2 regions of the Gottfriedia sp. NPDC057948 genome follow, and region 1 is predicted to be linked to the other one. Evidence: predicted binding sites of a transcription regulator. Region 1 holds the regulator's gene; the other holds the start of a gene.
What was found. Region 1 encodes NrdR, which represses ribonucleotide reductase genes. Its sites were predicted from a motif close to AACACNATATATNGTGTT; they were not measured.

Region 1 (3,425 bases):
ATAACCCCAAAAAAATATGTACCCTTGTTTCCTTGCTATACATGTATTTATCGCACTTTTAGACTTATTTTCTTCACAATTAATTCAGTAAATAACAAAAAAATAAAATTTATCTTGCAATTCAAATTTAAAAAAAGTATACTAACTTTCGTGAACTTCTAAAAGTATAACTAATTACTTAAAGGGTTAGGACCTCTTTGGACTAACTTTCCCCCGTGGTAGTTGATCATACTTTCGCAATAGAAGTCATGACAAATTATTTTAAGGGGGAAATGAATATGGATACTATGGGTCGTCACGTCATTTCAGAATTATGGGGTTGTAATACAGAAAAATTAAATGATATGAAATTTATTGAGGAAACTTTTGTTGATGCTGCGTTACGCTCTGGTGCAGAAGTTCGTGAAGTTGCTTTTCACAAGTTCGCTCCTCATGGCGTTAGTGGTGTCGTAATCATTTCAGAATCACACTTAACTATTCACAGTTTTCCTGAGCATGGTTATGCAAGTATCGATGTTTACACTTGCGGTGATAGAATTGATCCGAATGTAGCTGCAAACTTTATCGCTGAAGCTTTAGAAGCTGATACTCGCGAAAACGTTGAGTTACCAAGAGGAATGGGTCCCATTCAAGTTGATAATGTAAAAGTTGTAAATGGTAACTAAAAAGAATTGAGAGAGGTGAATTTTCATCTCTCTTTTTTGTTTTTGCTAAACTACCATACCCGAAAAATAGATTAGCTTAATGCTTCTTCAAGGTTAGCGGATTAGATTGTCTAAACAATCTAGCTTTTAATAGCCTTCTGGAGAATGAACTAGCTTTACATAGTGAAAAATATTTCCATTAACATAAAATAATGAAATTTCATTGGTCATGAAAAATAGGCTTTGTGACTTTTAAGAAATAAACTTTAGTTTATTTTGAATTTGTTATAGTATAGAGTTATAATAGTACGTTTAAACAATTAAGTGTTTGGAGTTGAACTATAACGATGAGATGTCCAACGTGTAACTTTAATGGGACAAGAGTACTTGATAGTAGACCAGTAGATGAAGGTCGTTCAATTAGAAGAAGACGTGAATGTGAAGAATGTCAGCATCGTTTTACAACTTTTGAGCGAGTTGAAGATAATCCTATTTTAGTTGTAAAAAAAGAGGGAGCTCGTGAGGAATTTAGTAAAGATAAGATGTTAAGGGGACTGATCAAAGCGTGTGAAAAACGCCCTGTCTCTTTATCTCAGCTAGAAGATATTATTCATAGCATTGAAAAAGAACTGAAAAATAGTGGCACATCAGAAGTTCCGAGTGAAGTTCTAGGTGAAATGGTCATGGAGCATTTATCTAAAGTAGATGAAGTTGCATACGTACGATTTGCGTCAGTTTATCGTCAATTTAAAGATATTAATGTATTCATTGATGAATTAAAAGATTTAATTAACAAAGAGCGAGGTAAAGACGAATAATACTTCGCTCTTTTGATACAAGAAAGGAATGTTTGAATGTCTATTGATAAGCAACACTGGATGGATGTTCTACCTGCGGATCCTTATACTGTAATGGCAGCTGGGTATTTACATAATTTTCATAGGCAAGTATTGACGATGTTGTATCAACCAATAATTGGTAGTCAAGCTTTAAGTTTATATATGACGCTTTGGAGTGAATGTGAACAAACGGACCTTAATCCTAATACGTTAACACATCATTCTTTAATGCTTGGAATGAAAAGTAATTTAAAATCAATTTATGAACAAAGATTAATCCTTGAAGGAATTGGCTTACTTAAAGTTTATGAAGGATTTGAAAATAGTACAAAAAAGCTTCTATATGAGCTTCAATCTCCGCTAGATCCTCATTCTTTTTTCGAAGACCCTATCCTAAATATCTTTCTGTTTAAAACAATTGGAAAAACACAATATCAACGAACTAAAACCTTTTTTAGTAGACAGGCATTTTCGAAAGAAGGGTTTCGTGAGATTTCACGTTCATTTGATTCGGTATTCCAAGCAATTACAGTTGAGCAATTAAATGAAATTCAGCAAAGTAATGATCTTTCTACGTCAAATGATCGTAGAATTTTACAAGACAATCAGCCAATTAAAATATCTGTCAAAATGGAAGAGTTTGACTATGCGTTATTTTTGGATGGACTTTCTGATTCTTTTGTTCCAAAAAGAGCATTTACTACAGAAGTAAAGGAAACGATTTTAAAACTTGCATTTTTATATGGAATAAATCCAATTCAAATGAAAACGATTGTTATGCGCTCATTAAATGAAGATAATAAAATCAATATTGAGACGCTTCGACTTGAAGCAAGAGACTGGTATCAATTCCAACATCATGAAGCTCTGCCTACGATTGTGGAAAAGGTTCAACCCATTCAGCATAGACAAATGGGCAATGAGGAACCATCAACTCAAGAAGAAAAATTAATTCATTGCTTCGAAACAATTTCTCCTCGCAGGTACCTAAAGGAGATATCGGGTGGAGCTGAACCAAGTGAAGCTGATTTGAAAATTATCGAAGAGATTATGATTGATCAAAAGCTTCTACCTGGAGTCGCAAATGTGTTAATTGACTATGTAATGATTCGTTTAGATAAAAAGCTTTCTAGAAATTACGTAATTAAGATAGCGAGTCATTGGGCGAGAAAAGGAGTAACAACCGTTAAACAGGCTATGGATCTTGCCCGTAAAGAGTTTGAAGAAACTAAACAGAGTGCAACTGCTGCTAAAACTCGCTCAAGTAATAGACGAAATAAATCAATTCGAACTGAGATTGTACCTGACTGGCTTCAATCGAGTGAGTCGAATGATTCACAGACTGCACCAGCAACAATCAATAACCAAAATGATTCTTCGATAGATGAAGAACGAAAACGATTAGAAAAAGAACTAGAAATGTTTAAAAATAAAAAGAAACGTTAAATGGGAGGACGCTAATGGAACCTATTCAAAACGCATTTAGTGCATTAATGAAAAATAAACAATTCCAAGACACATTTCAAAAAATGCGACAAGAAGTCCGTAGTCACCCAAAAATAATTTCATTTTTAGCTGAGCATAAAAATGAAATTACGGATCAAATGATTGATAGTAGCCTAGTTAAGCTATATGAGTATATTGGACAAAGTGTAAATTGTGAAGATTGCCCATCTTTTAATGAATGTAAAAATATGGTGCATGGTTATCATCCTCATTTGATGATTCAAGGAAAACGAATTGATGTTCAATATGATCGTTGTCCGAATGGTGTGAAAAATGATAAACGGAAAAAACATGAGTCATTAATAAAATGTATGTACTTACCAAAGGATGTTCTTCAAGCTTCTATGTCAAACTTGTCTTTAGAAGACCCTGGACGTTTTGAAGCAATTTCTGCTGCTAGACAGTTTATTATGAATTATGAAAAAGGAAAAATGGC
Region 2 (3,425 bases), on a different contig from region 1:
AATTTTATACGATTTTCATGCTCAATCCTTCTAAAAATAATTAACATAGATTTTCATTTTTTGTGAAATGATAAGATGGCAAGAAAATTGATTAATTTTAGGAGGTATGAAAATGTCAAAATCAAAAAAAGAAAAGGAACGATTTTGGAATGAAAGAAAGTCGAACCAACAGCCACATGATAAAGTAAAATCGTTTAAAGAATTGGACAAAGAAACAAAATAGCCATCTCCTTTACTAAAGAGTGATTGGTACCAGATTTTTTTCGTGAAGATCACTTATCACATTTTTATTTGTTATCATAAAAAAAAGTCCCGTGATATACACGGGACCTGAGACTGATTTGGTAAAGAATTCTAATTAAATTTTAATAGAATCGAAATATATGTAGTTTGAACCTTTTAAAATATGAATATAAGCAGAATCTACTATTTTTAAACTATTCAGCTGTTCTTAGTATTATATAATTTTTATGGTTTACGACTGTTAGCGGTTCCATTTCTAAATCTCTGAAGTTTTCCATTATGGATATGTCAACAATGACAGAATTTTTATTAACTTTTTGTACTCTACCTTTCAACCCCTGTTTAAACTCAATGATATTTCCTGCTTCTGCAATTTTCATGAGCGTATCTCCTAACAAAGTTTTGATTTGACACCTTCTATAATGCATGAAAACGGTTTAAAGGTAAAGAGAAAATTTAAATTTTTTTACAATTTTGTCTTTTTTCATAAGAAATTATGTTTAAAAACCTTTTGAAAGGCAAAAATGGTTGTAGCACTTTCAGGAGGTTAGTTTGTTGAAAGAATGGTTTGAAGAGTTTGAAGTAGAAATTTCAAATGAAATTATAAATTTGGTTAGTAGTAATACGCTAATAGGTGATCCGATTTTATTTTTTGAAAACATTATTTTAGTACCATTTTTTGAGATGATTTTAGCGCTAGGCGAAGCTCATTCATCATACGAGTTTGCGAGTATTGGAACAGGAGTAGAAGTAATTCCTAAAGCATTTTTAGTTTTAAAAGATGGAAAAACTGAAGTAATTTTAGTAAATAATAAAAATATGAATTTAGCTGTTACAGAAAAAATTCTTGATGTAACGATTTAGTTTCCATTAAGTACATTCTTTGTTAATGTTAGGATTGAAGTTTATTTCTTGTAGCCATCAAAAAAACGATCAAAATAATAAAGGGTGATTATATGGAACAAAATGAATTTATCAATTTGATTGATCAGCTAGTTAAAGGTGAGATTTCAGAAATTAGCGTTACAAAAGATGATTTTTTAACATTTAGACAAATAATCGTTAATCGAGAGGATTTTAAGCACTTTCGAGGAATCGCTCAGCATGGTGGCCATGCAATTTATACTTACTTGGAAGAAGCTAGAAGTTAACTGTTTTTGTTAAAATCTAAAGTCATAATAATATTATTTTAATCGTGTACTCATTAAAAGTTTGCGAAAAAAAAAAGTTTTTTTAGCTTTTTTTCTTATTTCGCAAGGTGTTAATGAGTACTTTTTTTGTGAAAATGTTATGACCTCATTTGACAAAAAAATCGTTTTACACTTTATTGCACTCTTCTCCATAATTTGTTAAATTTCATATATTGTTTTATTTCGAGACATATTGTCGAAATGTTTATTTTCTAAATTCAGTACCTATATGTTGTGTTTGTTCTAAAAAGGTAATACAATATGTAGGTATATAATATAAGTATTTTCAATATTCTTACATATTAACGAGGGTGATAATATGGTGATAGTTTACAGTTCAATGACTGGCAATGTTAAGCGATTTGTCAATAAAGTTAGAATGCCGTCAATCCAAATAAAAGATGGACTAAAAATTGAAGTACCGTATATTCTCGTAACCTATACTACAGGATTTGGTAACGTACCTGAAAACGTAAATACTTTTTTGGAGAGTAATTCGAAGTATTTAAAAGCAGTCAGTGCAAGTGGTAATAAAAACTGGGGAGATTCTTTTGCAGCAAGTGCAGATAAAATAGCATCAGACTATCAAGTTCCAGTGTTATCAAAGTTTGAACTGTCAGGGACAAGTCGAGATGTACAATATTTTATTGAGGGAGTGGAAAAGCTTGAGACATATTGAGCTGAATAATGAATTGACGATTAAAAAAGATGGTTTTTTTGATCTCGCAAAAGATAAAGAAGCGCTTCTTTGTTTCCTAAAGGAAGTTGAAGATAAAAAGATTCAGTTTTCTTCTTTAAAAGAACGCTTAAACTATATGATTCAAGAAAACTACTATTATAATGTTGAGTTGGATTACTCCTTTGATGAAATAGAAAAATTATATGAGTTAGTATACAATGCAGGATTCACTTTTCAATCATATATGGCCGCATCAAAATTCTTTAAGGATTACGCATTAAAAACTAATGATGGAAAGCATTATTTAGAAGGATATGAAGATCGAATTGCGATCGTTGCACTATATTTAGGAAGAGGCAATATTGAAAAAGCATTGAAATTAGCAAAAATGATGATTCAACAAAACTATCAGCCAGCTACTCCAACTTTCTTAAATGCTGGAAGAAGTAGAAGAGGCGAATTGGTGTCATGTTTCTTATTAGAAATGGACGATAGTTTAAATTCAATAGGATTTCAAATTAATACGGCAATGCAACTATCAAAAATCGGCGGTGGTGTTGCATTAAATCTATCAAAACTTAGAGCTCGTGGAGAGCAAATTAAGGAAATTGATAACGCTGCAAGTGGTGTTGTTCCTGTTATGAAGCTATTAGAAGATTCATTTTCATACGCTAACCAGCTAGGACAACGTAAAGGTGCTGGTGCAACCTATTTAAATATTTTCCACTGGGACGTAGTTGAATTTCTTGATACAAAAAAAATCAATGCCGATGAGAAAAGTAGAATTCAATCACTATCAATCGGTTTAATTGTTCCAAATAAATTCTTTGAATTAGCAGAAAAAAATGAACCATTCTATGTATTTGCACCTTATACAGTGTATAAAGAGTATGGCATTCATTTAGATGATTTTGATATAGATGAAAGATATGAAGAGTTAGTAAATAATGAGCGAGTTAAAAAGAAAAAACTTGATTTAACTGCACGTGATCTTTTAGTAAAAATTGCTGCGATTCAGTTAGAATCTGGTTATCCATATTTGATGTATAAAAGTAATGCTAATCAGCAGCATGCATTAAAGGATATTGGCGAAATTAAAATGTCTAATTTGTGTTAATAGCTAGCACCTTCTAGAAGAAATTCTAGTCGAAAACTCTGTTAAACGGGAGAAGCCTTATAATAGGTAATCTACCGTGCTAAATCTTATCTTAATTGGTTTTATAGTAAGTGTCTTATAGGTATTAAGTGTTATTAATTTCAATAATCAAGATGTAACATAATATTTAGGAATGTCTGAAGAAACCAAATCAGGA

Region 2: the regulator NrdR is predicted to act here: its motif matches at 1,655-1,672, upstream of nrdI (class Ib ribonucleoside-diphosphate reductase assembly flavoprotein NrdI).

The regions. Positions count from the first base shown of each region.
Region 1 is NZ_JBHVPN010000007.1:133,351-136,775, reverse strand. It holds gene speD (adenosylmethionine decarboxylase) at 279-665, shown strand; gene nrdR (transcriptional regulator NrdR) at 992-1,462, shown strand; gene ACFVRR_RS13260 (replication initiation and membrane attachment family protein) at 1,499-2,929, shown strand; gene dnaI (primosomal protein DnaI) at 2,944-3,425, shown strand, end outside.
Region 2 is NZ_JBHVPN010000001.1:432,177-435,601, forward strand. It holds gene ACFVRR_RS01940 (DUF6254 family protein) at 113-223, shown strand; gene ACFVRR_RS01945 (YkvS family protein) at 438-623, opposite strand; gene ACFVRR_RS01950 (spore germination protein GerW family protein) at 799-1,107, shown strand; gene ACFVRR_RS01955 (hypothetical protein) at 1,200-1,394, shown strand; gene nrdI (class Ib ribonucleoside-diphosphate reductase assembly flavoprotein NrdI) at 1,753-2,112, shown strand; partial or broken gene ACFVRR_RS01965 (ribonucleotide reductase N-terminal alpha domain-containing protein) at 2,099-3,226, shown strand.